4 regions of the Bacillus sp. EB106-07-01-XG149 genome follow, and region 2 is predicted to be linked to each of the others. Evidence: riboswitches for the same ligand, from Rfam matches in the RefSeq annotation. Region 2 holds a riboswitch; each other region holds the start of a gene.
What was found. Region 2 has a riboswitch for S-adenosylmethionine ahead of AC3WTA_RS14730 (YezD family protein). Riboswitches for the same ligand answer to the same signal wherever they lie in the genome.
Positions count from the first base shown of each region.

Region 1 (8,175 bases), on a different contig from region 2:
GTTTCAAGAGAATCGTACAAATGAATTAGTTATATTAAAAGAGATTGCAGAGACGTTGAACACCTCAAATGATACATATCATGTGCTGCAAGCTGTGTTGGAAAAACTGTTGAATGTAACAGGTTTAACAACAGGATGGATATTTCTGGCAGATGAAAATGGTAGATATACAAAATTAATTGATTATCAATTACCAGAGGGATTAAGATTTGAAAATAAACGACCGATGTGTGAGGGGAATTGTTGGTGTTTACACCGATTTGTGGAAGGGAAACTAGAGAAAGCCGTTAATATTATTGAATGTAAGAGAATTAATAATGCGATTGAATATAACTGGGGAGATACAGAAGGGATTGTGCATCATGCGACAGTGCCGCTAAAAGCGGGGGGAGATGAATTTGGCGTATTAAATGTGGCTAGTCCAGGTAAAACACATTTTTCTGAAGAAGAGTTAGTGCTATTACAATCAGTTGCTTTCCAAATTGGAACAGCATTAAAACGTACAAAATTGTATGAAAATGAAAAGAGAAGGGCTCATTATTATGTAAAGTTAGACCGCTTTATTCAAGCTTTAAGGACGATTCATAAATTTAATGCATTGCCTGAGGAGATTGTAAAGCAAATAGGGAAGTTATTTTTATGGGAGCAAGTTGTATTCTTTATTAGAGAAGAAAATGAACTTGCTGTAAGGGCCTCATATAAGATAGATGAGCTACAAGAGGATTTGAAGTCAGCGGCACAGGAAGCTCTGAAAAAAGAAGAGCCTGTTTTGTTAAAGAGTCAGGTTGGGAATATCGTACATCCTAATCGTGCAGTTATTGCCATTCCCATACATATTCAAGATCATATATTTGGCGTACTAAGTGTAAGTTCGAATAATGGAGAATTTGATATAAATACGATAGATGTAGTACAGGCGTTAGCCAATCATATATCGTTAATGATAGAGAACTTAAGGTTAAATGAAAAGCGCCGAGAACTTGTACGAATGGAAGAACGTAATCGTTTAGCTAGAGATTTGCATGATTCTGTTTCACAAAAGTTGTTTTCATTAACTTTTATGACGAAAGGTGCCGAAGCCGTCTTAAAGGGGAAAAACGAAAAGGTAGATCAGTCTTTGCATGAGATACGTGAGTTATCGCAAGGTGCTTTAAAAGAAATGAGGACGTTAATTTGGCAACTACGTCCAGCGGGATTAGAGAAAGGACTATTACCAGCTTTAAAACAATATGGTGAAAGTTTGGGATTGAAAATTCGGGAACAAGTTACAGGTGTTCGTGATTTGCCGCGCGTAGTAGAGGAAGCGCTATGGCGAATTGGACAAGAAGCTTTAAATAACGTAAGTAAACATGCGAATGTCAGGGAAGCGGCGATTTATTTCAAAGTGACGGAGAAGAATGTATCATTAGAAATAGTCGATCAAGGAAACGGCTTTGTAGAAAAGGATGTAAAAGAGAAGAAATCACTCGGTATGACTACGATGCGCGAAAGAGTAGAATTAGTCGGTGGAACAATTAAAATTGTAAGTGATAAGAAAAGAACAAGTGTAAAAGTAAACGTACCATTATGATGTGAAAATGAGGGAAGTTTGTGAAAATAAAAGTATTGTTAGTTGATGATCATACAGTCGTTTTAAAAGGATTAGCATTTTTCTTAAGTACACAGGAAGATTTAGCGTTAGTTGGAGAAGCAAATAATGGGAAAGAAGCGTTAGTGAAAGTAGGGGAGACGAATCCTGATGTTGTATTAATGGATTTATATATGCCCGAAATGGATGGTGTCGAGGCGACGGCGTGCATCAAAAAAGAATATCCAAATGTGAAAGTAATTGTATTAACTAGCTTCTCTGATCAGGCGCATGTTTTACCAGCGTTAAGGGCGGGGGCAAGTGGGTATATTTTAAAAGATGTAGAACCGGATCAGCTTGTTGAAGCTATTCGAAGCGCATATAAAGGTAATATTCAATTACATCCGGATATAGCAAATACTCTTCTCTCTCAAACATTACCTGTGGAAGAAAAGGAAGAAGAACCTTCTATTCAAGTGGATGTGCTAACGGCGAGAGAAAATGAAGTGTTGCAGCTATTAGCGAAAGGGATGAGTAATAAAGAGATCGCTTCTGTTTTAGTTATTACAGAAAAAACGGTAAAAGCTCATGTAAGTAGTATTTTGAGTAAGTTGAATTTATCTGATCGCACGCAAGCAGCATTATATGCAGTGAAAAATGGAATTGTATAAGACAAAAGTCGTAAGACCTAGTTCGCCTTTAGAAGGTGGACTTTTTTTATAGAAAAATACGTCTATGTGAGGACGAAATTGTCTTGATATAAAGATAAAATATGTTTGTAAGCAACAAAACAACAATTACAAGGGATACCTTTTTTGAAAGCATATAACAACAGAAGAGTGAGTACTAGGAGGAAAAACAATGGCAACAGTTTTATTTGTAAAAGCAAACAACCGCCCAGCGGAACAAGCAGTTAGTGTGAAATTATACGAGGCATTTTTAGCAAACTATAAAGAAGCACATCCAAATGATACAGTAGTAGAACTTGATTTATATAAAGAAGAATTACCATATGTAGGCGTAGATATGATTAATGGTACATTCAAAGCAAGTAAAGGATTTGATTTAACTGAAGAGGAAGCAAAAGCAGTAGCAGTTGCTGATAAGTATTTAAATCAATTTTTAGAAGCTGATAAAGTCGTTTTCGGTTTCCCATTATGGAACTTAACGATTCCAGCAGTGCTACACACATATATTGATTATTTAAACCGAGCTGGCAAAACGTTTAAATATACGCCAGAAGGTCCAGTTGGTCTAATTGGAGATAAGAAGATTGCATTATTAAACGCGCGCGGCGGCGTATATTCTGAAGGTCCAGCAGCTGAAGTAGAAATGGCTGTTAAATATGTAGCAAGCATGATGGGCTTCTTCGGTGCAACAAATATGGAAACAGTAGTTATTGAAGGACATAACCAATTCCCAGATAAAGCAGAAGAGATCATTACAGCTGGTCTTGAAGAAGCAGCTAAAGTAGCAAGCAAATTTTAATTAAAAATAGAATCGTCACTCAAAAAAAGTAGCATTAACATATAAACGTTAATGCTACTTTTTTATATTTTAAGTTCATCAGCCAGTTTTTCTAAGTGAATTCGATCTTGTATGTAATAGGTTCTTCCGTCTTTTGTTAAGTAATTTTGCTGGCAAAACTGGTTTAATACATATAAAAGATGACGGTAGCTGACATTTAAGTATTCCGAAGCCTCGGTATGTTTTTCTGTATAACTGTTATTTTGTTCTGTTAATAGAATAAACGCCGCTAATCGATTTTCGAACGGATAGCTATTGTTTTTGGCGTAACTTTCTGTTCGGCTAATTGTTTTTTCGCCGATAAATTTGCATAGTTTCTGTAGAAATATAGCATCTTGCAACAAAAGATGCTGACAATCTTTAAGAGGAAGCGCTAAGCACATACATTCTTCAATCACTTCCACTGTTTTCGTAACGGATTCTACACCAATTAATCCTAATTCTCCAATGAACGAAGGTGCTTGAATAAAGTTAATTAAGGAGACCTTCCCGTTTTTGTGACTCATATATATTTTCGCTTTCCCGGAAATTAAGTAATAAAGATAAGGAACATCAACGCCTTCATTACATATCCTTTCTTTCTTTTGAAAGGAATGTAGTTCAGCGTAAGGTAAGACATCAAAAGAAAAAAAAGTATGGAAGTTGTAAGTTTGCATGTAATGAGAGATTTCGTCGCTATTTTTGCTGACTTTCATATTTTCACCTCATGTTTAGTATGAGATATCTCCTATTATTTTTACAAGAAGGAATGATACGATTTACGTAAATTTATTTTTGTAGAAAAGAGTGTGTGAAGGGCTTATGAAAAAATATAAAACATTGCTATTTGATGTAGATGATACATTGTTAGATTTTCAAAAGGCGGAGAAAGTGGCGTTACGTATGCTTTTTGAAGAGAAAGGGATTCCTCTAACTAGCGAGGTTGAAGTGCAGTATAAAAAAATTAATAAAAGTCTTTGGGATGCTTTTGAAGAAGGTGAAATCAACCGTGATGAAGTCGTAAATACACGGTTTTCGATTTTGTTTAAAGAATACGGGGAAGAGGTAGATGGGATATTATTCGAAAATAATTATCGTAGCTACTTAGAAGAAGGAGACCAACTTATGCAAGGTGCGTTTGAATTTATAAATCAAATTCAAAGTGAGTACAATTTATATATAGTGACAAACGGTGTTTCTAAGACGCAAGATAAACGTTTACGTAATGCAGGATTACATGCCTTGTTTAAAGATATTTTCGTTTCTGAAGATACAGGATTCCAAAAGCCGATGAAAGAGTATTTTGATTATGTTTTTGAACAAATTCCTAATTTTTCTCCTAAAGAAGGGCTCATTATTGGGGATTCGTTAAGTGCTGATATGAAAGGTGGATATGTAGCGGGAATTGATACTTGTTGGTTTAATCCAGAAAAGAAATCAAATAATAGCGAGATTGTGCCAACATATGAAGTACAAAATTTTGAAGAGTTATACGCGTTATTGAAGCAACGTGTGTAATAAAAATAGGCAGTGGAACTTTTGTCCCTACTGCCTATTTTTATTCGTTTGTAACTTCGTTGTTTTTAGGAAGTGGAAATGCATTACCAATCGCTGCCGCTCCAAGCATTGGTAATAGTAAATTGAGCGGGAAAAACATGAGTAATAGTAATGTTATAGCAATTGGTTTTCTTAATGCATAGCTTGAAATTGCTGTCGTGACGATGGCTACCGAAGCGATTGGATCTATCGGGATAATGGAAGCTATAGCATATCCGATACTAGATCCAGCAAATATAATTGGGAAAATATGTCCACCGCGCCAACCTGTATTTAAACAAACGGCAGTAATACATAATTTTAAAACACCTGAAAGAAGTAGTACCCAGAAGGATAAGTGACTCCATTCAACGACTAAATCTTTTAATTGGTGTTCTCCTGAGAATAACGTGTACGGGAGAAAAGTTCCTGTAATTCCTAATAAAATACCACCGATAATTCCAAGTGATAGTTTGTATTCCCTGAAGGGATGGATTAATTTCTCTAATGTGAATTCAAATTTGAAATAAAAGAAACCAACTATAGCACCAATACTAGCAAGTGGTAGAAAGGCAATCCATTCATTAAGAGAAAGGGAACCTTCCCCAAAATTAACGATAAAGGATCCGCGATTATCGAATTTACTAAGTAATATATAAACGGAAAAGCCAGCGAAAGTGGTAGCTAAATATACAATTGCTTTTTTTCCTTTAGAAAATTCGTTAATTTGCTCACCCTCATTTTCATTTGGAGCTAAATAACCGAATAATGGCGCGTTAAAAATTACACTTAAAGTAGCGCCAATTCCAACCTCTGTTAGTTCATTCATTCCTTTTAAGGCAAATGTAAAGCGATCCCCTACCCATGTACAAAGTCCACCGATAATTCCAACAAGTGCTGCTTCGGGACCTAAGCTAGCTCCAAATATTAAAACGATAATCGCAGTTAAAGTAGCTTTATGTACAAAACGGTATTCAATTCTACCTGTTTTTTTATATTCACCCATCACTTCCGGCATAAGACGTGGATATGTGCCGAAGTATTTTTGGGTTAAACCAACGAGAATACCACCGATAGTTGTTACACAAATAGTGTAATACGGGGGAGAAGAGAAAATAGTAGGTAAGTATCCCCAAATAAAGTGAATGCCGATATTTATTGTAACTAAAAATAGCCAGACTGTAGCTCCTACTATAGAGCCTAAAAGAATGCCGTATAGGACGATTATATAGTGCATGTCCTTTGTGTTTGTCATGTGATACCTCCGTTATGTAAGTTTTAATGTCGAAAGGATTAAATATGCTACTGTGAAAGGAATATGTATAGTATCTTTTTGAGATGTTGGCTTATTCAATATATTGAGGTCTCGTGAGAATTTGAAATGTATACAGTTAAACTACTTACTTAATTTTATATAGTAATCGTGGGTTTTAAAAGGTCTTTTTCGAATGAATATGGAATATATTTCTTTTGTTATGCATGTCAAATTTTTTGTGTTTAATTTAGAACATTCAGAAAAACTGATTGACATTAGGAAATTATTGCTATAAAATCAACGGTAATTGCATAGTCTTATCAAGAAAAGGTGGAGGGACAGGCCCGATGAAACCTTGGCAACAGCCGTATAACGGAATTGTGCCAAATCCTGCAGGTAATAATCCTGAAAGATAAGAAAGAGCCTTTAGAGCGTGTTTTCAAACTGCTCCTTTCTTGTTTTCAGGAAAGGAGCAGTTTTTTTATTTTGTATAAAAGAAAGGAGAATGAGAGATGGGAGAATCATGGGGAAAAGGAACAATTTGTGTGCAAGGTGGCTATACACCAAAGAATGGTGAACCGCGTGTTTTGCCACTTTATCAAAGTACAACGTATAAATACGATACTTCAGATGATTTAGCAGCGCTATTTAATTTAGAGGCAGAAGGATATATATATACGCGTATTGGAAATCCTACTTTAGCTGCATTTGAGCAAAAGTTAGCGGATTTAGAGGGTGGTGTAGGAGCTGTTGCAACGGCTTCTGGGCAGGCTGCTATTATGCTTGCTGTTTTAAATATTTGTAGTAGCGGAGACCACTTGCTTTGTTCTTCCACAGTTTATGGCGGAACGTTTAATTTATTTGGAGTGAGTTTGCGTAAGCTTGGTATTGACGTTACGTTCTTTAATCCGAATTTAAGTGCTGATGAAATTGTGGCCCTTGCTAATGATAAGACGAAACTTGTTTATGCAGAATCGTTAGGAAATCCAGCGATGAACGTTTTAAATTTCAAAGAATTTTCAGATGCAGCGAAAGAGTTGGAAGTACCTTTTATTGTGGATAATACATTAGCAACTCCTTATTTATGCCAAGCATTTGAGCACGGAGCAAATATTATCGTTCATTCTACGACGAAATATATCGATGGTCATGCAAGTTCTTTAGGCGGCATTGTCATTGACGGAGGGAACTTCGATTGGACAAATGGGAAATATCCTGAACTTGTTGAACCGGATCCAAGTTATCACGGCGTAAGTTACGTTCAAAATTTTGGTGCAGCAGCTTATATTGTGAAGGCGCGTGTTCAATTATTAAGAGACTACGGAAACTGTATGAGCCCATTCAATGCGTATATTAGCAATATCGGCTTAGAAACGCTGCATTTAAGAATGGAGCGTCATAGTGAAAATGCTCTCGCAGTTGCTAAGTGGCTTGCTAACCATGAACGTATTGAATGGGTGAATTATCCGGGATTAGATAGCAATGAAAATTACTCGTTAGCACAAACGTATTTGAAAAAAGGTGCTAGTGGTGTTTTAACATTCGGCATTAAGGGCGGATTAGAAGCAGCGAAAGAATTTATCGCAAATGTAAAACTAGCAACTCTCGTAACGCATGTAGCGGATGCACGAACTTGCGTTATACATCCTGCTAGCACAACGCATAGACAATTAAGTGCTGAAGATCAGCGTCTAGCTGGCGTTACATCAGATTTAATTCGTTTATCGGTTGGTATAGAAGATGTTTCTGATATTATTGCAGATTTAGAAGCAGCGCTAGTCGGAGGCAAAGAACATGCCGATCATAATTGATAAAGATTTACCAGCTCGCAAAGTGTTGCAGAAGGAAAATATTTTTGTAATGACGAAGGAGCGAGCAGAAACACAAGATATCCGGGCATTGAAAATTGCTATCTTAAATTTAATGCCTACAAAGCAAGAAACAGAAGCGCAATTACTTCGTTTAATTGGCAACACACCGTTGCAATTAGATGTTCACTTACTTCATATGGAATCACATTTGTCTCGCAATGTAGCGCAGGACCATTTAACGAGTTTCTATAAAACATTTCGTGATATTGAGAATGAGAAATTTGATGGACTTATTATTACAGGAGCACCAGTTGAAACTCTTTCTTTTGAAGAGGTAGATTATTGGGAAGAGCTTAAACGTATTATGGAGTATTCAAAAAAGAATGTAACATCTACGCTTCATATTTGCTGGGGGGCACAGGCTGGCTTGTATCATCATTATGGTGTTCCAAAGTATCCTCTTAAGGAAAAAATGTTCGGTGTATTTGAACATGAAGTCT
Region 1 covers NZ_JBYTDP010000009.1:45,712-53,886, reverse strand. The annotation lists gene AC3WTA_RS25235 (GAF domain-containing sensor histidine kinase) at 1-1,570, shown strand, start outside; gene AC3WTA_RS25230 (response regulator) at 1,591-2,238, shown strand; gene AC3WTA_RS25225 (FMN-dependent NADH-azoreductase) at 2,429-3,055, shown strand; gene AC3WTA_RS25220 (transcriptional regulator YeiL) at 3,118-3,789, opposite strand; gene AC3WTA_RS25215 (YjjG family noncanonical pyrimidine nucleotidase) at 3,896-4,591, shown strand; gene AC3WTA_RS25210 (chloride channel protein) at 4,632-5,864, opposite strand; SAM riboswitch class I at 6,179-6,283, shown strand; gene AC3WTA_RS25205 (bifunctional O-acetylhomoserine aminocarboxypropyltransferase/cysteine synthase) at 6,377-7,675, shown strand; gene metA (homoserine O-acetyltransferase MetA) at 7,659-8,175, shown strand, end outside.
Region 1: linked by a shared signal. The riboswitch ahead of AC3WTA_RS25205 (bifunctional O-acetylhomoserine aminocarboxypropyltransferase/cysteine synthase) and the one ahead of AC3WTA_RS14730 (YezD family protein) in region 2 are both predicted to bind S-adenosylmethionine.

Region 2 (8,175 bases):
CTTTCCGAATTAAACTCATCAACATATTGATCTTCTGGATTTAAAAGAAATGGAAAATGGTTTGTTAAAGTAATAAATTTTGTATAGAACGGTTGTGGTAAAGATTTTAGCTTTGGAATCGATTGTTCAAAGAACTCTTTATCTTTTAATCCCCAACCGACAGACATTTGTTCTGTGCCTACGTAATCATTTAAATTAAAGTAACGATCATATCCAAGTGCAGGATACATTACATCACGATTCCAAAACGTTTTATCGTTGGAATGGAAGACAGCAGAAGAATATCCGTATTTTTTTAATTGTTCTGGTGTAGCTGTATATTCATTTGTTGCGTGAGTAAAGAATACAGAACCGCGGTCTAACGGATAAAGTGAATTTTCAACGATAAATTCAGCATCAGAAGTTTTACCTTGTCCTGTTTGATGATAGAAGTTATCGAAATAAAAACTATCTTTAATAAGTTCATTTAAAAATGGAGTAATTTCTTTTCCATTTATTTTTTTATTAATAACAAAACTTTGTGTAGATTCCATTGAAATCAAAATTACATTTTTACCTTTTGCAGCTCCAAATAAGTTTTTATCAACTTGCTTATCTTTTGAGTCTGTATAGTTTTTAATTTCAGAGAACCCGTCACCACTTGCAAATACACGTTCAGCTGAAGATTTAGATTGAAGTGTAATATCAAATAGATGATATGTGTATAAACCTAAATTTTTCACGACAGTTTGACGATCAAATGAGCGTGAGAACATTTGTGGTTTATAAATAACTGAAACAACAATTTGTAGTGCTAATAAAGCTGTTACACCGCTAAAGAAAGTTCGCTTCTCAGTGCGAGAAAGCGGCGTCTTGTCACAAAATGCTGGGAATTTACGCGAAAGAAACATTAAAATAATCGCATCTGCAAATAAAAGTAATGTTTTGTACGTAAAGAGTTCTTTTATACTTGTCCCTAAGTCAGCCATATTATTTGTTTGGAATAAAACTGGGAACGTAACGAAATCGTTATAAAACCCATAAAACATTGCATTTCCAAATAAAATAAAGGACAGTATAAAACTGATTCCAATTATAATGCGGTTTCGGTGCTTAGATGCAAGTAAAGCAAAACCGAAAAATAAAAGTAACGCAGCTAGCGGATTAATAAAAAGCATAAATTCTTCAAAGAAATTATCAATTTTAATATCAAATGCTAGCTTGTACACAATATATGTTTTTATCCATAATAAAACGACTGCAACGAGTGCAAATCGCAGTTTTGGAAACAGACGTTGTAGCATAATATACTCCTCTCCTAAAAAGCATGACAGTTCTTGTGAGCCGGTTTGGTTAGCGCCTCATTTTATATATACGAACAGTCCTTTGTTATTATGTTTATTATACTATGAGTATCATTATACGAAAATAAAAGAGAGTTGTGGGCTTTTTTATAATAATTGAGTAGAAAAAGGGCAGTGGGAGACAATAAAACGGAGTTTCTATGTATGATAATTATCGTGCGCAGAAAGAATCGTGTAATAATACGGAGGTTATAATGCGAAAATTATTATATTTTATAGTATGCAGTAGTGTTATACTTTTTGCTTCACCGAGTGTGTCGGTAGCCCAATATGATGCACCTCTTATGGAAGATGCCCTTTATTCTGTTTTATTTCCGAAAATAAATAAAGCAATTGAAAAGCAATATGGGAGCTTGAAGCCTTATCAATGTCCTAAAATTATTAGTTTAAAAAAAGTGTATAGCGGTACATATTTATTTCAAGCAAGTATTGAAGTAACGAAGTATGAACGAGTTGCTGGGAAAATTGCTCCACCATTTGAGAAGGTAACGATTACATTTAATAATGAAGAAGGCGAATGGGAAGTGTCAAAGATTTCAGTAAAGCGCTTACCAAATGATACGAAATTAAACTGTAAAAAAACAATATAAAAAATTGTTTGACAAATAAAATGGTCCTTTGGTATTGTTAATAGCAACAATTAGATGTTTGAAAATTAAATAGACTTACCTCATCTACTCTCAAAGGTAGAGGCCGCGATAGGAAAGAGTAAGCTATGGGAGATTTAATGGAATCTGTGATCATAGGTTGAAAGGGACTATTGCCGAAATATAAGAATAACCATCTTATTCATATATTGGGACTACATTGAATAAATGTAGTACTGTCATAATATTTCTTTTATGGAGAGCTATTTGGAGATGTTGATGCGGTTTCTTATTTTGAGGAGATAACAACTCGTTTATTTTTTCAATATATATTTTTCCTAATAAGAAACGCGTGTGAACATTGTTCCGCGCGTTTTTTGTCTATCTAAAAGCGTGCTGCAATGAATAGAAGATTGGGGTTATGAGTTTTAGAGGAAATAAGGGAGGAATTCAAATGTATTTACACGGCACAAGCCGAATCAATGGGCAAGGACACTTAGAAATTGGAGGGTGCGATACGACGCAGCTAGCAAAACAATACGGAACACCACTTTATGTATACGATGAAGAGTCTATTCGAGGAAAGTGCCGCGCGTTTCATCGTGCGTTTAAAGAAAGTGGTTTCTCTTATCAAGTAGCATATGCAAGCAAGGCGTTCTTGTGCATGGAGATGTGCCGAGTAGCTCGTGAAGAGAATATGTCATTAGATGTTGTTTCTGGTGGGGAATTATATACTGCGCTTCAAGCGGGATTTCCAGCATCTCGTATTCATTTTCACGGCAATAATAAAACAGAAGAAGAAATCGTGATGGCTCTGCAGGCAAATATTGGTTGTTTTGTCGTAGATAATTTCTTAGAATTAGAAATTTTGCATGATTTAGCAGTGCAACATGGGCAATTTGTGAACATATTAATCCGTGTAACGCCTGGAGTAGAGGCGCACACACATGAATATATTACAACAGGTCAAGATGATTCGAAATTTGGGTTTGGAGTTTCAAATGGTCAAGCGATGCAAGCAATTGAGCTTGCTTTACAAAAATCAAATTATAATGTGTTAGGAATTCATTCACATATCGGATCGCAAATATTTGAAACGGCTGGATTTGTTCGAGCGATTGAAGTTCTTCATCAATTTTTAGAACAGGTGAGAGAACGCGCGAACTATGTAGTAAAAGTATTAAATGTAGGCGGAGGATTCGGAATACGCTACACAGAGTCAGATACGCCATTAACTCTTGAGACATATGTGCGAGCTGTAACAAGTGCAGTGAGGGAACAATTTACAGTATGTAATTATCCCTTGCCAGAAATATGGGTTGAACCAGGCCGTAGTATTGTAGGTGATGCTGGAACGACAATTTATACAGTCGGATCTGTGAAAGACATTCCTGGTATTCGGAAATATGTATCAGTGGATGGTGGGATGACTGATAATTTAAGACCTGCTTTATATAACGCTCGTTATGAAGCGATGTTAGCAAATCGAGGGAATGATGAGAATGAGGAACTTGTTTCGATTGCTGGGAAGTGCTGTGAGAGTGGAGATATGTTAATTTGGGATATTACTCTACCGAAAGTTGCTTCTGCCGATTTACTAGCAATTTCTTGTACAGGGGCATACGGGTACTCGATGGCGAATAATTATAATCGAATTCGTAGACCAGCTGTCGTCTTCGCGAAAGGCGGCACATCACAAATTGTTGTAGAACGCGAAACATATGAAAATATTATTGGGAACGATCGCATACGTATTAAAGAACTTGTTTAAATAGAGAAAAGGAGTTGTTCGGATGGGCAATTCCTTTTTTGTAAAATAAAATAATTAAAATATATCGGAAAACTAGGATTGAAAAAAATCAGAATTGTGATAAAATACAAATACAAAGCTTATCAAGAGAAGCGGAGGGAACTGGCCCGAAGAAGCTCGGCAACCTGCTTATAGAAAGCAAGGTGCTAAATCCAGCAAAATGGAATCCATTTTGAAAGATAAGGTAAAATATATTACCGAACAGTCTTTTCGAAATGGGAAAGATTTTTTTTATGAATAAAAAGGGGGGCTGTTCGCGTGAGTGTACGGGAACATTTTGAGGAAGTATCTGAGAAAATTCAAGCGATGCTTGCTGATATGAAATATGGTTCAATTACAATTGTTGTGCAAGATGGGAAAGTCATTCAATTAGAGAAAAGTGAAAAGGTACGTTTAAAGTAAAAAGCGCTGACTAGAAAAACTAGAGGCGGTTTTAACCTATTATATTAGGTTAAAACCGTCTTTTTGCTTTTACAGGGGGAAAAAACATGTTGACGTATGAAACGTGGGAAGAAAATAATGTTCCATTTTCAGAAGAAGATGAAACGAAAGGCGCGCTATCAGTATTAAGTTGGGCTTATAAAGAATATAAAAGTGAAATTGTATATGCATGTAGCTTCGGAGTGGAAGGGATGGTATTACTGCATCTTATAAACCAAGTAAATCCATCTGCTAAAGTTGTATTTTTAGATACAAATGTTCATTTTCGAGAAACGTATGAATTAATTCAAAAAGTGCGGGAACGATTTCCTTCATTAAATATTATAGAAAAACAGCCGGAACTTGCACTTGATGAACAAGCGAAGTTGCATGGTGAGAAATTATGGGAAAGTAATCCGAACCTTTGTTGTAAAATTAGAAAAATTTTACCGTTAGAAAAATCATTAGCAGCGGAAAAAGCGTGGATTTCGGGCTTAAGGAGGGAACAATCAGAAACACGTAAGCATACAAAGTTTATAAATCAAGATCATCGTTTTCAATCGATTAAAGTTTGTCCACTCATTCATTGGACGTGGAAAGAAGTGTGGCGATATGTATACAAACATAGCTTGCCGTATAATCCGCTGCATGATGTTGGATATCCAAGTATTGGTTGTGAGAAGTGTACGTTACCTGTAGGTGAGGGTGGAGATTCGAGAGATGGTAGGTGGTCTGGAAAAGTGAAAACAGAATGTGGTCTTCATTACCAATAAGATGAATTTGAAAATAAAGCTAAGAGAGGGTATAGAAAATGAGTATAAGAAACGAATTAGTAAACCGTATAGAGGAGACTTACGACGTATCGCAAATCGAAAAAGAAATTGAACTAGACAACATTGCGTTAAGTGATTTAGAGCTATTAGCGACAGGGGGATATAGCCCACTTACTGGTTTTTTAGGAAAGAAAGATTATGATTCGGTCGTAGAAACGCTTCGCTTAGCAAACGGGAGTGTATGGAGTATACCGATTACATTACCAGTAACAGAAGAAGTAGCAGAGAGTCTGAAAGCTGGAGAGGAAGTAAAACTTGTTAACGCTGAAAATGTATATGGTGTCATTCAAATAGAAGATATTTTTGTGCCTGACAAGGAAAAAGAAGCGTTACTTGTGTATAAAACGACGGATGAGGCTCATCCAGGAGTGAAAAAATTATATGAACGACCGAACTTTTATGTCGGGGGAGCTATTATTCTTACAAAACGCTTTGAAAATAATCCGTTTCCTTCTTATCATTTAGATCCAATTGAAACGAGAGAAGAATTTAAAAAGCGTGGTTGGAAAACAGTGGTTGGATTTCAAACGAGAAATCCGGTACATCGTGCCCATGAATACATTCAAAAATCTGCCCTGGAAATTGTAGATGGTCTCTTTTTAAATCCGCTCGTTGGGGAAACGAAGTCGGACGATATTCCTGCTGATGTAAGGATGGAAAGCTATGAAGTATTACTTCAAAACTATTATCCGAAAGATCGTGTCTTTTTAGGTGTATTTCCTGCAGCAATGCGTTACGCAGGACCGAGGGAAGCGATATTCCATGCATTAGTCAGAAAGAATTTTGGATGCACTCACTTTATCGTAGGGCGCGATCATGCAGGAGTAGGAGATTATTACGGGACTTATGAAGCACAAGAAATTTTTACAAACTTTACAGTGGAAGAGTTAGGGATTACACCGTTATTTTTTGAACATAGTTTTTACTGCACGAAATGTGAAGCGATGGCTTCGACGAAAACATGCCCACACGGAAAAGAGGATCATGTCATTTTATCAGGTACGAAAGTAAGAGAACTATTAAGAAACGGTGAGGTTCCGCCGAGTACATTTAGTCGTAAAGAAGTAGTGGAAGTGCTAATTAAAGGTTTGAAAAAAGAAGTAGTAACCGAATAGGGAGAGAATGACATGGATACGAATATTACTTGGCATACAGCATCTGTTTCAAAAGATGAGAGAAGAGTAAGAAATGGGCATCATAGTTTTGTAGTTTGGTTTACTGGTCTATCAGCTTCAGGTAAATCTACGGTGGCGAACGCGGTTGCTCGTAAACTATTTGAAAAGAATATTGGAAACTATGTACTAGATGGAGATAATGTACGCCACGGTTTAAATAAAGACTTAGGTTTTTCTGAAAGTGATCGTATGGAAAATATAAGACGGATTGGTGAAGTGGCGAAGCTATTTGTAGATCAAGGTACTGTTGTTCTTACAGCGTTTATTTCACCGTTTCGAGTAGACCGAAAACAAGTTAGAGATCTATTAGCGGCAGATGAGTTTATAGAAGTGTTTGTAAAATGTCCAATTGAAGAGTGTGAAAAACGTGATCCAAAAGGGTTATACAAAAAGGCAAGACAGGGTGATATTAAAGAGTTTACTGGTGTTGATTCACCGTATGAAGAGCCAGAGAAGGCAGAGTTAATTGTAGAAACGCACAAGTATTCTATTGAAGAATGTGCAGAACAAATCGTGAAGTACTTACAAGAGCGTGGTTTTACCCCGCTATTTGCCGGGCAGTAAAACTCCCATCTCGAAATTTGGCTAGGGCAAAGAAGTTAGGTGGGAGATGAACTGCCCGTAAATGCCCGATTGGTTCAACTAATAATCAGTGGGGGATGAACACTTCCCACTGATTAAAGTTTCACTTTATATAGGGGGATTAAAAAATGAGTTATGAAAAAGTATGGGCTAACAATGAAAAATTAAATCAGACTGAGAAAAATAAATTAAAAAAAGATGGATTGGAAATTTTTAATGATATTCCTTACTATGCGGAGAATGGATTCGAATCTATTCCGAAAGAAGAGTGGGACGCATTCAAATGGGCAGGGTTGTATTTACAACGTCCCAAAGAAGCTGGTTATTTTATGATGCGTGTAAATATTCCATCAGGGATTATTACGAACGCGCAGGCAGAAGTGCTTGCTTCTATCGCTGAAGATTATGGGCGTGACGTAATAGATATTACGACAAGACAGGCGATTCAGTTTCATTGGTTAGAAATTCATCAAATTCCAGATATTTTTAAAAGATTAGCAAGAGTTGGGTTATCTTCAGCTGGGGCTTGTGGTGATATAACGCGTAATATTACAGGGAATCCACTTGCTGGCATTGATGCAAATGAACTGTTTGATACAACTGGTATTGTGAAAGAGGTATATGACTATTTCCAACATAATGAAGAGTTTTCTAACTTACCACGTAAATTTAAAATGTCTATTAGTTCTAACATTTATAACTCAGCAAACGCAGAGATTAACTGTGTTGCATTTACACCTGCTACGAAAGAAATAGATGGCGAGAAAAAAGTTGGTTTTCATATAAAAGTAGGTGGTGGATTATCAGCTCGTCCATATTTAGCTGATGAATTAGATGTATTCGTTTTACCAGAAGAAGTGAAGGGGGTAGCGATTGCAATTGCTACGATATTCCGTGATTTTGGATACCGCGAAAAACGTCATTTAGCTCGTTTGAAATTTCTAGTTGCAGACTGGGGAGCAGAGAAATTTAAAGAGAAACTAATAGAGTATATAGGACCATTGCAAAGTAAAGGAGAAAGTGCTCTCAAAGGATGGAATGCGGGATACTTTTATGGTGTTCAAGATCAAAAACAAGATGGACTAAAATATGTAGGTTTTAATGTGCCGGTAGGACGTCTACATGCAGAAGAAATGTTTGAGATTGCAAGAATTGCTAAGCAGTATGGAAATGGACAGATTCGTACATGTAATTCGCAAAACTTCATTATTCCGAATGTTCCGCCAAAAAATGTAACAGGTTTACTAAATGAGCCGTTGTTTGAAGTGATATCAGCAAGTCCGAAATCATTTATTGGTCATGCGGTTTCTTGTACCGGTATTGAATATTGCAATCTTGCTTTAGTAGAAACGAAAGAAAGATTACGCAAAATCGCAGAGTACTTAGATACACAAATTGCACTCGATGTTCCAGTTCGTATTCATA
Region 2 covers NZ_JBYTDP010000003.1:461,798-469,972, forward strand. The annotation lists gene AC3WTA_RS14715 (LTA synthase family protein) at 1-1,283, opposite strand, end outside; gene AC3WTA_RS14720 (DUF3888 domain-containing protein) at 1,538-1,933, shown strand; lysine riboswitch at 2,023-2,204, shown strand; gene lysA (diaminopimelate decarboxylase) at 2,385-3,701, shown strand; SAM riboswitch class I at 3,818-3,926, shown strand; gene AC3WTA_RS14730 (YezD family protein) at 3,999-4,142, shown strand; gene AC3WTA_RS14735 (phosphoadenylyl-sulfate reductase) at 4,229-4,933, shown strand; gene sat (sulfate adenylyltransferase) at 4,972-6,108, shown strand; gene cysC (adenylyl-sulfate kinase) at 6,121-6,732, shown strand; gene AC3WTA_RS14750 (nitrite/sulfite reductase) at 6,879-8,175, shown strand, end outside.

Region 3 (8,175 bases), on a different contig from region 2:
GAAGCAATGCCTAATGGTGGTACTTTACATATCTCCTCATCTATTAGTAATAATAAAGTTATTATTCGAATTGAGGATAGCGGAATTGGTATGTCACAAGATCAAATAAATCGATTTGGTGAACCATATTTTAGTACAAAAACGAAAGGTACAGGTTTAGGTACAATGGTTGCTGTTAAGATCATTGAAACGATGCAAGGTAGTTTAAAAATCCGAAGCGTTGTTAATAAAGGTACAACTTTGACAATTACATTGCCGAGATGTAATAACAACTCATCTGAAAACAAATAAAAAAGGAGCAATTATGCTCCTTTTTTATTTGTTTCGATACATAAGTATCTTCTATGTTTTTTAAGTTTACATTTGTGGAGACTAATTAGAAATTAGTACCCTCCGCCCCAGCAGCTGCATCCAACGATAATTAATAAAATAAATAACACAACTAATAAAGCGAAACCTCCACCAAAACCACAAGAACCACCGTAACTCATATTTTCTCCTCCTTTTGGTTTGAAAACTAATAGGTAGTTGATCATTTTAACTGGTTCGTATTATACATTATGTAAATATCCCTTTTTTGAGCATGTCTACATAAAAATAAGTAAAAGCACTCATTTGAGAGTGCTTTAAAATGGATACCAAAAATTTTGAAATACATGTAACTTTAAATACACTGCAACAATTAAAATAAAAACACCTACAAATAAAGCAATGAAATCCCCGCTTTTCGCTTTATTTGTATAAAACCAAGTTCGTGTATTCTTCTTTCCAAATCCTCTTAAATCCATTGCATTTGAAACTGTATCGATTCTATCTAGTGAATGGATAATTAAAGGCCAGAAAATTAAGACACGGTTTTTCATACGAATCCATAAACTTGCTTCTCCTTTTTCAAAAGCTACTCCTCTCGCCTCTTGCGCATGTTTAATAACTTTATATTCGGACTGAATATCAGGTATATAACGTAATGCAATATTTATTGCATATGTAATCTTATAATGAATTCGAAATTTACTTAAGCTACTCACAAATTTGCTTGGATCAGTCGTATATATAAAAATAAGTGTAAATGGTAATAACGTAAAATATTTTAATGAAAGTGTAGCTGCATAAAATAATGTTTCACATGTAATTGTTGCATATCCGATATGTAAAAACGAAGTATATGATTCGGTTAATTCAGATCCATGAGTTGGTGTAATAAATAAAATCATTACAGAATTTAATAAACTAAATGTAAATATAACAGTAAAAACAATACAAATTTTACGAAATGGAATTTTTGCAACTAGAAGTCCGATACAGCCAATCATAAAAACAATAAGCAATATGCGAAAATCAAGAAACAAAAAAGTAAGCGTCATACAAAAAATAAATAATAACAATTTCACTGCTCCATCCATACGATGAAAGTATGTACTATACATGTTCCTCCCTCCTAGTAACCTCAAAATAAAGTTCTATAAACCTTTCAGGGTATGCAATCCCACTAAATTTAACTAACTTGAATAATGAACTTTCCCTAAGTTTCGCTCTTTGTAACGTTTCTGAATGTCCTAATACGATAGACGAGGTATTATTCGCAATAATTTCCCCTTCATGTAAAACGATTGCTCTGTCTGCATATTCTAATGCGAGATTCATATCGTGTGTGATAAAAATAAAAGATATTCCCTTTGCAGCTAGTTTTTTAATAAACGACATAAACTGTTTATAATGATAATAATCTTGTCCCGCTGTCGGTTCATCTAAAATGATAAGTTTCGGATTTGTTGTTAGTACAGATGCAATCGTTACTCTCTTTTTTTGTCCATAACTTAATGCCTGAATTGGCCAATTACGAAATGGATACAAACCACAAATTTTTAATGTTTCTTCCGCCCTAAGCTTAATTTCTTCATTTGAAACCTTTTTTAATTTTAATGAAAATGTAACCTCTTCTATAACAGTAGGTTGCGTAATCATATGATTTGGATTTTGCATCACATAAGATATAACTTCACCACGTTTACGAATAGACCAAGAATTGATATTTACTTCATCAAATACAATCCTATCATTTTTTGTTTTGTTTATGCCTATAAGACTATGAGCTAATGTTGATTTACCAGCTCCATTATGGCCCAAAAGTGCTACAATTTCACCTTCATATATTGAGAAATTTACATTGTCCAATACTTTTTGTTTATTAGAATAGGAGAATGACAAATTCTCTACTTTCAATAATTCTTTTTTTGTAGGGGTACCTTTACAAAAAACTTGCTTCTCCATCCACTCATCTATTACGCTACGAACACTTTCCCTTTGAAGATTTTCAAGTGGGTAGTATATTACGTCATTATTACCATCAAACTGCAATTTCTTTAATACTTCTATGTACATAGGCTCTCTTAAGCCGATAGATGGTAATATATTTGACGCAAAAATCTCTTCTGGTGTCCCTATCGTAACAATTTCCCCTTCATCCATTAAAATGATTTTATCTAAATCCAGATTTAACATTTCTTCTATTCGATGTTCAATAATTACAATTGTTTTATTATATTGTTTATGTATATCTTTAATAAGTTCTATTGTATGTAAGCTACTGACAGGATCTAAATTCGCTAAAGGTTCATCAAATAATAATATATCAGCATTCGTTGTTAACAACCCTGCTAGAGAAACGGTTTGTTTTTGACCTCCTGATAATTCATGTGGACTTTGTTTATGAAAAGAATGCATCTTTACCTTTTTTAATGAGTCTGAAACAATTTTTTTCATTTCATTTTGATTTACACATTCATTTTCTAAATAAAAAGCTACATCTTCTTCTACTGTAAGACCAATAAATTGAGCATCTTGATCTTGCAAAATTGTTCCTACCTGTTTACTCTGTTCAAAAACACTGCCTTTCCTCGGATCTTTGCCGGCAATTAAAATATTACCAGTACTAATCCCCCCATAAGAAAAGGGGATTAGCCCATTGATACAATGAGCTAAAGTTGACTTCCCTGAACCACTTCGTCCAGCAATTAGTACTTTTTCTCCAGGGTATATATGAAATGTAATGTCTTTTACAGTAGGCTGCGCAGCATGTTCATATTGAAAGCTGAATTGTTCAAAAGAAATAATTGGTTGCATGTTAACATCCCTACTTTTCAATTTTTAAATGTGTATGTTTCTTATTAGATTTAGCTAGACCTATTGTAATTGGCAATCCAAGAACTAGAAATACAATAACATCAGCAATTGTTGCTCCTAATACTTGTATAACAATTTTGTCAAATGGTTCTCCCATCACAATAACATCGAATGCCCCAGCAAATATAATAGCAATGACAATACCAATTAACCCAGTAATGGCTAAATAAGAAATATCCCGCTTATTATACATACCGTTTTTCACACTAAAGCTAACTCTTTTTTGAATGAGTCCCATTGCAAAGCCGATAATGCCTGAACTTATAACCCAACCCCACCAAATACCCCATCCAGCGATTGTATCTGTTACTGTATGACCGATAAGTCCTATTAAAAGTCCTGCTACTGGACCAAATAACGCTCCAAAAACGGTTAAAATAGCTAATGCAGGTTTAATAAATGTATTTGGTGCAATAGAAAATCCCCAAAGTCCTAATATCCCGTATAATGCTGCTCCAATTCCGATTGCTACTACTAACTTTGTTGATAATTTGTTCATTACAATTCCCCTCCCATATTAGTCAACTTTTATTACTCTATATTTATTTTGAAAATGAATTATGCATCGACACTCCCTTTCTATACAACAAAAAATGACCCCTTACATAAGAGGTCATTTTCTTCACGTTCAAGAATCCTCTTATCTTCCAAAAAACACATCGTGTCCTCTGCGGAATTAGCACCTTCCTATAAATTTATATAGGGGTTGCTGAGGTTTCATAGGGCCGTTCCCTCCACCTCTCTGGATAAGTATTAATTTGTAATTCGTATTATGGCACTAATAAGTATAAATTTCAACACTTTTCTAATTATTTTTATTTTTTGTTTAACGGTACGTTTAAACCATTGTATTCTTATCGGAATTGTGAAATAATGAATTCAAAATAGTTACGGGAGGAATGTACGATGAAAGTAATCGGTTTAATTGGTGGACTAAGTTGGGAATCTACATCGTTATACTATAAACATATTAATACACTTACACTCTCTCAATATGATCAAAATGCAAAGCTTGTTTTATATAGCATGGACTTTGGTGAAGTAACTACTTTATTACAAAATCATCAATATGAAGAAGTGAAAAACGAATTAGTCACAGTTGCAAAAAAGGTTGAAAAATCCGGAGCTGATTGTTTATTAATGTGTTCCAATACGGTCCATTTATTTGCTGAAGAAGTAGAAAATGCAATATCTATTCCACTACTTCACATTGGTGATGTAAGTGCTAAAGAAATGGTAGAACAGAATATAAAGCGTATCGGACTATTGGGTACGAAACAAACGATGGAACAAGACTTCTATAAATCACGTCTAACAAATTTTAATATTGAGACGATCATCCCAAATGAAGAGGAAAGAAATTTTATTCATCATGTTATTTTAAATGAATTAAGTAAAGGAATTATTTCAGAAACATCAAAAGAAAAACTTTTACAAATTACAAACTCATTAATTCAAAACGGCGCAGAAGGTATATTGCTAGGCTGCACTGAAATACCATTGCTCATTTCCCAAAACGACCTTACTGTACCTGTTTTTGATACCGCTTTTTTACATGCAAATACTGCTGTGCAGTTTGCAGGATAATAATATAAAAGCATAACGGTTAATCCTCTATGTTTTTATATTGTCCACACTATTTATTTAAAAGAGATTTTATAACTGTAATTGCTTCTTTAGTACCAACACATTCTAAAAAACTATCATTCAGTTTTCGTATACCATGTTTATACTTTTCATTTGAAAGAACGTCTGTTACCGCTTCATTTAAAGTTTGCACATTAACATGCTCTTTCAATAATCGATGTGCTGCTTCAAGTTCAGTTAATCTTTGTGCTATCATTGGCTGGTCTTTATCGTGTGGAATTATAACAAATGGGACATTAAAATAAATGGCATCGTGAACGCTATTCATACCACCATGTGTAATGAAAACATCTGCTTCACTTAATATTTCTGATTGGGGTACGTATGAAGCAATTATAAAATGGTCTGGCGCTTTTTTAATTTTAGAACGATCATTTCGATCACCAATTGCCATTACGACTATCCCTTCAAAATCTGAGAAAGTATCAATACAAGTATTAAAGAATGGTTCGAGTCCTTCAAGTAGTGTCCCCATTGAAATATAAATAACTTTCTTATCTTTAAGCAATTCAAATGGAAACTCTACATTTGTTTTACGATTTGAAATACTAGGCCCAATAAAAATGTTATTTTCTCCGAATGAATCGCTATTAGGTTGAAAATAACGACTTGTGTACACGAGTGAAATATCTCCCTTATTATGCATAAATTGAAGATTATTTTTGGGCTTTACTCCAAATTCATGTTCCATTTGATATAGTAACTTTTTAGAAAGTTCATCGGGTCGGAATTGTATTTCTGCATTTGGATGAAAAGGTAAAGTCTCCAAAAACTCTGGGGGAATTAAAAATATAGGAGAAGAAAGTACGCCTGGAATTTGTAAATACTCCTTTACTAAATCTCCAGCACCAAATATATCGTAAATTACGAAATCAAAATTGATGCTCTCACATAATTGTTTTGTAATTTCTAATATATATAAAGAAGTTTGAACATGTACATGAAAGAAAGAATTCAGCCCATATGAGGTTTCAGTATCAATGGAAATCTCCTTTAATAAATCTGGATGAGTATATACAGTGGCTCCCAAATCTTCAATTCTGCTTTTAAAGTGTTCTGTTGTAATATAATGTACGTGATCACCCCGTTCAGTAAAAGCTTTGACTAAACGTAATGTAGGATTTACATGTCCCTCTGCTGGAAAATTAACCACTAAAATATTTAGCACTTATTTCTCACTCCTTACATTTCAATACTCTTATTAATCATACTGTAATTATTACCGTCAATCTTCCCCTAATAGTCCTAATATACTTACTACTTTATATTGATAAATAATTGTCAGTTAATAAATTAAAAAAGGCATCTACATAAGTAGATACCTAACCGTGATAAGGAGTGTTCTGTGAGGTTAGAATAAGCTTTTCAGCTTGTCCTATGCTATCAATATATGATTTATTTTATAAAGTGTGCATAGTTGATAGAATGATTTCATCCTTCTCTATCATCCATTTTGAATCTATTTCTAAATAAGACGACTCTAGTTTCTATAACATTTCATATGTTTTAATCTTCTTGAGAGCTATCTATTTTTGTAGTTTCTCCAGTCAATCGCTTATTTTTTAATTCAAAATAAGCATCTAAAACTTCTTTTCCAATATCAGAGTTAATACCAGATTTATCATTAATAACCCACGGCACAACTACAGAGAATGCTACTTCAGGATTATCATACGGCGCATATCCTGCTAACGTTAAGTTATAACATTCTCTTCGCTCACCTTTTTCATTTCTTCCTATATCACTTTCTCCACCGTATACAGTCTGTGCTGTCCCTGTTTTACCTGCTGGCTTATAAGATGCTTTTTGGAACGCCCTTACTCCTGTTCCATCACCTTCTTGGAATACCCTTCTAAATCCTTCTTTTACTTGATTTATATATTCCTCTTTCATATCTATCTTATTTAAAACGATTGGTTCTACTGAATGCACCACTTTACCAATCTCATCTTTTTGCGACGTTTGCTCTCTTACCTCTTGAACAATTTGTGGCTTCATTCGATATCCACCGTTTGCGATTGTTGAAATATACTGTACAAGCTGAAGTGGCGTATAGGTGTCATACTGGCCAATTGAGTAGTCTAGTAAGAAACCAGGTTGATTATCTTTTTTACCAATTTGTCCAGCTGTTTCATTCGGTAAATCGATGCCCGTTGGAACACCTAATCCAAATTGCCTGAAATAATACCTCATTTTATCAAAGTACTCCTGTTTAATATTTAATGAACTATTTTTCACATAATCTACACCTGCAATTTTTAATGCTGTATTAAACATATAAACGTTTGAAGAGACTTGTAACGCTCTTAAATCATCAATATTTCCAAACTCTTTCCAAGACTTTTTTTCCTTTGTTCCTTTAAACTTCATAGGTGCATCATAAAAATAAGTACCTGGTGTTATAGCTTTCGTTTCAAATCCAGTTAAAACTGTCGCACCTTTAACTGTTGATCCAAGCTCATAAGAACTAGTCATTGTGCCTAATGCATAGTCTTCAACTTCTGTTTTTCCGTCTTTTTCTACAAGTCTTTTCCCAGCCATGGATAATACTTGTCCGTTTTTCGGATTCATCATCACAACGAAAGCACGGTCCAACATTGATTCTGACCCTTTATATGCCTTTAATATTTTTTCAATACTTTCTTCTACTTTCTTCTGTAATTCCATATCTATTGTTAAAGTTAAATTCTTACCGCTCTTTCCCTCAGAAACGGTTTCCGTTCTAATTGTATTACCTTGTTTATCTGCAACGCTTCTTACTTCTTTTTTTGTACCATGAAGTACATCTTCATATTGCTGCTCGATATAACTTTTTCCAACTCTATCATTTCGGCTATAATCACGTACCAAGTAGTAATCTAATCGTTCACTTGGTAATCCTTCATCGGAATTAGAAACATTTCCAAGAACAGATCGGAATAATCCATCATTTACATACACTCTCTCCCAATCAACCGATACGTCTACACCTGGGAGATTCGCTAAACCTTCACTAATTATAGTAAATTCCTTTTCACTAACATCTTTTTTTATAATTTGAGGAGCCATTTGATAACCAGAAGTCATCTTACTTTTAATAGCTAACACCTTTATATCTTTATCTGTTAATTCCTGAAGATTTTTATCTGTAACCCGTTTTCTTTTTAACTCTTCTATTTTTTTATCTAGCTTCTTGCCACTAATTTCCTTCTCTCTAAATATATCTATTTCTTTTTTCGATACTAGATTTTCAGCCAGTTTCGGATTTAATTGCATCCAAAAATCTTTCTTATCTGTCTCAGTTAACTTAGCTATATCTTCTTGCGGCATTTCAATTATGTCTACAAGTTGTCTTGCGGTTTTTAA
Region 3 covers NZ_JBYTDP010000001.1:390,022-398,196, forward strand. The annotation lists gene AC3WTA_RS02105 (LytS/YhcK type 5TM receptor domain-containing protein) at 1-291, shown strand, start outside; gene AC3WTA_RS02110 (YjcZ family sporulation protein) at 384-491, opposite strand; gene AC3WTA_RS02115 (energy-coupling factor transporter transmembrane component T family protein) at 627-1,427, opposite strand; gene AC3WTA_RS02120 (ABC transporter ATP-binding protein) at 1,420-3,123, opposite strand; gene AC3WTA_RS02125 (ECF-type riboflavin transporter substrate-binding protein) at 3,134-3,682, opposite strand; SAM riboswitch class I at 3,821-3,936, opposite strand; gene AC3WTA_RS02130 (aspartate/glutamate racemase family protein) at 4,090-4,770, shown strand; gene AC3WTA_RS02135 (macrolide family glycosyltransferase) at 4,820-5,998, opposite strand; gene AC3WTA_RS02140 (peptidoglycan D,D-transpeptidase FtsI family protein) at 6,337-8,175, opposite strand, start outside.
Region 3: linked by a shared signal. The riboswitch ahead of AC3WTA_RS02125 (ECF-type riboflavin transporter substrate-binding protein) and the one ahead of AC3WTA_RS14730 (YezD family protein) in region 2 are both predicted to bind S-adenosylmethionine.

Region 4 (8,175 bases), on a different contig from region 2:
ATTTTGAATAAAGTTGAACTTAACCCCGAAATTGTTAATTCACTATCGTCTAATAGGGGTCCCATATATACCCATCAACTTAAGAAAAAGAAATGCCCCCAAAACGAAAAAATGAGCGGCTTCTCAAAATAGCTATCTGTAGAGAAAGAAAATTTTAATTTAGGGGGATATGAAAATATTAGCTTGATGGGTATGAAGTAGTGCCCCTATAAACAAAACCCACCAGAAACATCTAAAATTTGCCCCGTTACCCAGCGGCTATCAGAAGAAGCAAGGAATGCTACTACATCTGCAATATCTTCAACTTGCCCTATTCGTCCGAACACAGATGAATTCGTAGCAAAATTTCGTATTTCCGGATTATCTAGCAATTTCGCATTTATATCTGTCTTCGTATATCCAGGCATAATTGTATTCACTGTTATACCTCTTTCTCCAAGATGTTTAGCTAGAGGAAGTGTCATCGTATTTAGTGCCCCTTTACTTAAACCATATGCAATGGACCCTGCAAAACCAAGTCTTACTTCAGCTGATGAAATGTTAATAACTCGCCCCTCCGCTCGTAATAACGGTAATGTTTGCTGAATTAAGAAGAACGGTGCTTTAATATTTACAGACATAATTTCATCAAAAACTTCTTCTGTCGTATTTTCAATTGTTCCTTGTGTACCTATCCCTGCATTGTTTACTAAAATATCAATCTCTGATGTACCAACTCTTATTTGTAATTCATTCTTCAATTGTTCTACTATCTTTTTGATACCATCAATTGAATTGAAATCCGCTTCAATTAAGAATGCCTTTCCTCCATTAGATTCAATCTCACTAATTGTTTCATCTGCAGCTGCTTTATTTCGGCCATAGTGAATTGCAACTAATGCACCGTCGTTTGCCAATCTCATCGCAATCGCACGACCAATACCGCGACTCGCCCCTGTTACTAACGCTACTTTCCCATCAAGATTCTTCATTTTTTCCACCCTTTCTAAATTTCCGTTTAATAAAGTGAAACTTTAATCAGTGGGGGTTTTCTTCATCCCCCACTGATTATCAGCCCTCACCAATCGGGCTTTTACGGGCAGTTAATCTCTCACCTAACCACTTTGCTCCAGCTGAATTTTGAGGCGGGAGTTTTACTGCCCGTTAATGCGGGATAAATCCTATACTTATATTTTTAAGCAAATACTAATAATTTTAAATATAGATTTATAGGTAATTTAGTTCCTTCACTTATGATATTATAGTAATAATTTACGATTCACTTTAGAAAATAAAGAAAGGAGGCTACACAATGCAAAACACAGTAAAACTAGATGAAATCGATCATAAAATTATGAACTTGTTATATGAAAATGCGAGAATTTCTGTTTCAGAAATAGGACGTATTATATCCATGACGCAGCCTGCTGTAAAAGAACGCATTAACAAACTTGAAGATCAAGGCGTTATAGCTGCATACCGAACGAAATTTGAGCCTTCTAAAATTAATAAGAACATTCAAGCATTCATCATGTTTAAAACGAGTCAATGCTCTGATTTCATCCAATTTTGTAATGCCGCTCCCGAAGTAACTGATTTATATCGAATTAGCGGGGAGTTTAATTATATGATGAAGGTCATGAGCGATTCGATGGATTCTCTCGCTACATTTTTAGACTCCTTAATGCAATTTGGATTATCGTCTCCTTTAATTGTTTTAAAGAGTGAGTTTGAGGAGAAATTGTCGTTCTGATAAGAGGGTACTAAGATAAAGATACCGAGTGTATGTGGAAAAATTCTTATATAATATAAAAAGAACCAGCCATAGGCTGGTTCTTTTTTCATTCAATTTCCTACTAGAAAATCCAGAGATTCGTCTCCTTCTCACCTATCCCTGATTTCTCTGCGCCTCTCTAAACTCCTCCTTCACCTTCTCTAACAACCCTTCTACTGTAATTAATCGATACGCTGTATTTGCTAGTGCTTTTGCGGATGTAATTAATGCTTTATCTCCTAATTCTGAACGTGCTGCTTCTCTAAATTCATTCGTATGCGCAATTAAATCGTCTGGACCGATTTTAATGTACGGATGAATGGTCGGTACGACTTGGCTTACGTTTCCTGCGTCTGTTGAGCCGATGCCAAATCTTTCTTTCCGATTTACGTCTTCACCTTGTAATTCTAATTCTTCGGCTACGACGTCATTAAATGTTTTTGTTACGAGTAGTTCATCGATTTCATTTTGGAATTGATGAATTTTCACTTTCGTACCTGTTGCTAATGCTGCTCCTTGTGCGATATTTTTTACTTTTTCTGTTACTTCTGCACATCTTTTTCGCGTTGCTGCGCGGATGAAGAACCTTGCTGCGGCGTAGTCAGGAATAATGTTAGGTGCTTTTCCGCCTTCTGTAATAACGCCATGAATTTTCACATCTGACGGAAGTTGCTGGCGAAGTGCATTAATGCTGTTATACAGCTGAATAATCGCATCTAATGCGTTAATTCCTTCTTCCGGTGAAGCTGCGGCATGAGCTGTTTTTCCGTAAAAATGAAAATCAAGTGGATCGACTGCTAGTGAAGGGCTCGTTGGCGCTGTTTTTCCGCTCGGATGAATCATAAGTGCCGCATCAATATCTTTAAATAACCCCGCTTTTACATAACTCGCTTTCGCACTACCATTTGGTCCTCCTTCTTCAGCTGGAGTACCAAACACGACAACTTCCCCGCCAATTTCTTCAAGCGTTTCTGATAATGCAATCGCAGCCGCAACACTAATTGTGCCAATTAAATTGTGACCACATGCATGACCGAGTCCTGGTAAAGCGTCATACTCAGCTAAAAATGCGATAACTGGCCCTTGTTTTCCTGAACTTTTTCGCGCGATAAAACCTGTTTCATGTCCAGCTATATTGTGTTGTAACTGAAATCCTGCGCTTCCTAATAATAAACTCAACGTTCTTGATGCATAAAACTCTTGGTTACCAATCTCCGGATTCGCATGAATATCGTGACTTGTTTCTATGTACTTTTCCTTATTTCTTTCAATACTCTCTTCAATTGTTTTTCTTTGTGACGTTACTCCAGTCGCTCCCATTTTTCTTCCCCCTTATATTTTCACGTAAAAAAGCCTCTTTCTAAAAGATAGAAAGAGGCTTCTGTATATACAGTCAAAATGAGCTTCTTTCTTATCTTTCAAGTTACCTTGCTGGAATTGGCACAGTATTCATAAAGAATCCGCTGCCGAGGTGTCATAGGGCCAGTCCCTCAACCTCTCGTGATAAGAATTTTCATAAGATTATATTAAATTACATTCATTCTAAGTTCATTCCGATTAAAAGTCAAGGAATTCCTATCCGAATTTACCGAATATCTAAAAATCCTTTTAACACACCAATTGTTTCCGGTGCTTGTAATCTTGCACATACGTACGGAAATTCCATACTACCTTCAAACATCATTTGAGATGTGAGCGGTGCTCCTGCCCAAAAGATTTCATCATCGATTACGATAAACGGGAATGCTTTATTTTGTCTTTGTAACTTTACATTTTTTAACGGAACTGGTCCATCACTATACACTGTTATTTGCGCATTTGTGCGCATTAACGCTTGCCATACTCGTTTATCCACTTGCTTTGTACTTGGAAGCGAAATAATAATTTTTCGTTTTGCGGCTAAAATATCTTTCAATAACCCTTTCGGCTCTTCAAGATTCATTTCCATAAACCAGCGTAAACGTTTCGAAATTTTTCGTTCCCACAATTGTCTTGATGTCGTGCGATCATACACATCTCCGTGCCGTTCTATATGAGCTGTTAATTGTGATAACGCTTGTTTTCTCGAAAGGTTTTTACGCATATAATGGCAATCTGATAATTGAATGAACTTCCCTCTCGCTCTCGTTACGGCTACATTGACGAGGCGATGGTTTTTGTGATCAAAGAATAACACGCCAGGACGTTCTTGCGGATAACTATCCACTGTATCAAATATCATCATATCTCTTTCAGAACCTTGGAATTTATGAACTGTTGCCGCTAAAACTGGTATGTTTTGATATTTCGTTCTCTGCAACATTTCTCTAATACACGTTGATAAAAAGCGGGATTGTGCCCTGTAAGGTGTAACAACACCGATCGATTGAACACCATCTAACAGTCCGATTAACATCATTTGCATCGCTACTAAACCAGACATAATGTTAAATCGAGAACCAGAAGCAGCGTCTTTTAACGAAAAGGCTCCCATTAAACTCGTATCAAATAAAACACTTGCCTCATTTGCGAACGGTTGTAGCTGCGCAAGTTCTTTACGGTCTGAAACAGACGGATGATCATATACTCTATTTTTATAAATAAACGAATTTGTAAACTTCGATATATCCGCATGCATACGTCTTTGTTCCTGCAGCATAAATAGGTTCGGATGTGCTTCTGATTTATTGACAGAATCAACAATCCCAGCATGGTAAAACATATCTTCCCCAAGCCATTTTCGAACGAGTTCATGGTTCGCCATCGCAATTGGAGGTAACTGTAAAAAGTCTCCACAAACGACAATACGTTTTCCAAGTGAAGCAGCTAATGCAATTTGCGGAACATATGCCATACTCACTTCATCTACGACAACTAAATCAAATGTACGCTCATAAATAAGTGAATCAATGGCACATTTCGATAAAGTTGCGCCGATTACTTTCGCATTTTCAATGTATTCTTTTTCTACTTCTTTAATTTTCGCTTTTTGCTTTCGAAGATCACTTTCAATCTCTTGTATACGCTTCTTATCAGCAGAAGTCGCTTTATATGATAAAATCTTTTCACGAAGATCTTGTCGTGTTTCTTCTAAATAGAGTCTTTCTTCCCCCCATGATCCGTTCGTCGTTTCAACTAGCTTCGACGTAAGTAATGTTTCATGATTTCGTATATGTTCATGTTGACTATAACCGTAACGAACAATTTCGCCAGGTGTCCATTTCTTTTTCTTCTCAATTTGCTTCGTTACTTCGCTCATTAATACGTCTACTGCCGCATTACTATGAGCTAATACAAGTACCGATTTTCCTTTTTGATAATGAGCCGAAATAATACGTGATAAATTGTAAGACTTCCCTGTTCCAGGTGGTCCCCACACGTACGTTGTCGGATTGTAAAACGAACGATACGCCAATTCATTTTTCGGATTTTTCATCTTCTCAATATGTTTCGGACCGCTCGTCCCATCAACAAGACGCTTTATACGATTACGTTTTAACTTATCTTTATGTGCCTCTTTTAATCGCTCTTGTAGTTGCTCTAACAATTGCCACGGTTCACTGTATAAAACAGCTTCTCGTATTTCACCTTGTATATAATCATTTAATTTCAGTTCTATTTCTAATCCATGTACAGATAATACTTCTCCTGTCGCTTCCTCACCATCAAACTCAATTCGAATTGGTGAACCTTCAGGTAAGCTTACTTCCGAAATAAGCTGAAATACGTATACTGTACTTTCATAATCTGTATATAAAAAACGACCGTTCATAATAGAAATTTTACTACCACCTATCGTTTTCCAATGTTTAATTTCATACGCTAATGCATAATGCCACTCTTTCATCGTTGCCGATAATGAAGGAGTTTGAGTAGGTGTATTCATCGTATAATCTCCTTCCTTCTCCCCAAACATACTTTCTCACTATACCATATAACAAGCTAAAATTTGTAAGGTTTTTATCTTGCTTATTTTCTTAATTTTCAATAACATATTGTATATAATTTTCAGAAAGAAGGGATTTACATGCCAGTTAGAAGAATTGAACACGTCGGTCTTATGGTCGCAAACTTAGAAACATCTATTTCATTTTATGAAGAAGTAGTTGGCTTACAACTCATTAAACGTATGGGTCACCCGAATCCAGACTTAAAACTCGCTTTTTTAGGTGTGGAAGAATCGAAGGAAACGATACTCGAACTTATTGAAGGTTATAACTCTTCTCTTCCGGCAGAAGGAAAAGTACATCATATTTGTTTTAAAGTAGATTCATTAGAAGATGAAATTGAAAGAATACAGAAACACGGCGTAACCTTTCTATTAGGAGAAGAAATTGAAACATTACCAGATGGAACACGTTACATATTCTTCGCTGGTCCTGATGGAGAATGGATTGAGTTTTTTGAAACGGAGAGATAAAGTGAGACTTTAGTCAGCCTACAATTAGCGGGATAATAACTTTATTATCAACATAAGGAGTAGAAACTGATGAATACAGTTTTTATTATCGTTTTTTGGATACTTATACTCTTTCCAATCCTTTACGTAATCAAGATAAAGCATTGGAATTTAAAAGTAGCTGCCTTATTTGTTGGAAGAATTCTATTAAGTATTATCTTTTTCATAAATGGAATTGTGTTAGGACTGCAACGAAATTGGGCAGAGCCTCCCTATGAAACAGAATGGGATTTCTTTATAAATTCTTTATTACACGGTAAAACTGATGCACTTATACACTTATTACTTCTAATTATTATTGTCACATTCGACTTAATAATCTTATTTTATTATAGAAATAAAAAAATTAGGGTATTTCCCTATTTCTTTCATCTTGGCTCATATTAATGCGTGGGAAACAACATAATTGATTATATGCCAAAACAAAGACAAAAACGGACCTGTTATCAGGTCTTTTCTTGCTTTTTCTGTTACACTCCTTTAAAAACAACATAAGTCAAACAAAATTCGCCATACATGTTATAAAATTATATTTTCTTTCATATTTTGCAACATGTATAGACAGGTATAATAGAACTTTATCAATTTTATTGGATAAACATGGGCAGATAAATAAGCCACACTATTAAATTCGAATACGAATAATTATATTAAGTTTCAAAAAAGGAGATGAATTATTTTGAGGTCATATTTCCCAAAATGATTTTCAACCTCAAAGCAGAAAAGAGACTGCCGTAGAATTTCCCCTGCTTTTCCAGCTTAATTCCCTCCTGTTCTCCATATAATATATCTACCTTGATTCAATTTATGTTTTAAATTGTTATTTTTCATATAATCTTTCTCCACCTCGATCAAGCTAACAAAAGTACATTTCATCTTACTTTCTCATTATATAGACTATACCAATTTCTCTTCTCACTTAATGGTTTCGTTTATGTTAAAAAAATAGAGCCTCAGGGACGAAATCCTGAGACTCTATTTTTATTTTAAAAAGGACAGCATGATTTTCTCTGTTTCTTCTTTACTTAAATCACCTGCAAGAATTAAGACTTGATAAGCGCTATTCTTTCCTTTTGCAGGAACAATCATTTGCATTACTTTATAGGTTTCCTCTGTATCAAGACTTTCAACTAAGGTTATTTTTGTACCTTCTAATTCATAATTTGTTACCTTTTCATTATACTCCGCTCTTTTATTCGAGAATTCTTTTCCCTCATCAGTAACTGCAGATTGGTGCACAATATATACATTATCTTTACTTTGATTTTGATATTCATAAATAAAATCGGGATTCATTTTTCCAGTAGTCTTCGGTGTTGTAACACCTTCTCCAGTTAATTTAAACCCTTTTACCACATAACTTGGGGCATTAATTGGAAAATCAACATATTTCTGTGCTTCCTTTTTAGTTAATCTAAATTCCGAAGTAATTTTCTGTCTAAATGGTCCAATTTCTTCACTGTTTTTCTGATATTTTTTTTGTTCTTCTGAATCTAACTTTTCAGGACTTCCTACTAACTTTACTTTTTTACCCAAAGTATATGCTTCTGTTTCTAAATCAATAAATCGTTCAAATTCTTCTTTTGTAAACAGATTTCGTGCCAAACCAACTTCTTTAAGTAAAGTATTATACTCTCCCTCTGAAACAAAAAATTCTGCATCTGCCCGTTCTTTTGTACCAATCATTTTTTCTACAATTTTCTGTATAGGAATATCGGTTTGTGTTTTTAATTCTTTCATATTATTTTTCACTTCTATTTGTTGTTTCTCAGGGTTAGTCGGCTTATCAGCACGGGCATTTAGTAAGGATACAGATGATACTGCAATCACTGCCACAGCCCCTATCGCAGACCAACGATATGATTTTTTTTGGAATTTTTTAATCATTAGAATTCTCCTTTTTAACGCTCTCTTGTTTTTACTAAAATTTGCTATACTTGGTACTTGATAATAACTTGAGTAGTGTTCCAATAGACTAATAATA
Region 4 covers NZ_JBYTDP010000007.1:24,018-32,192, reverse strand. The annotation lists gene AC3WTA_RS23125 (SDR family oxidoreductase) at 207-971, opposite strand; gene AC3WTA_RS23120 (Lrp/AsnC family transcriptional regulator) at 1,292-1,732, shown strand; gene AC3WTA_RS23115 (M20 family metallopeptidase) at 1,868-3,073, opposite strand; SAM riboswitch class I at 3,162-3,263, opposite strand; gene AC3WTA_RS23110 (AAA domain-containing protein) at 3,339-5,648, opposite strand; gene AC3WTA_RS23105 (VOC family protein) at 5,760-6,152, shown strand; gene AC3WTA_RS23100 (hypothetical protein) at 6,222-6,578, shown strand; gene AC3WTA_RS23095 (M56 family metallopeptidase) at 7,173-8,175, opposite strand, start outside.
Region 4: linked by a shared signal. The riboswitch ahead of AC3WTA_RS23115 (M20 family metallopeptidase) and the one ahead of AC3WTA_RS14730 (YezD family protein) in region 2 are both predicted to bind S-adenosylmethionine.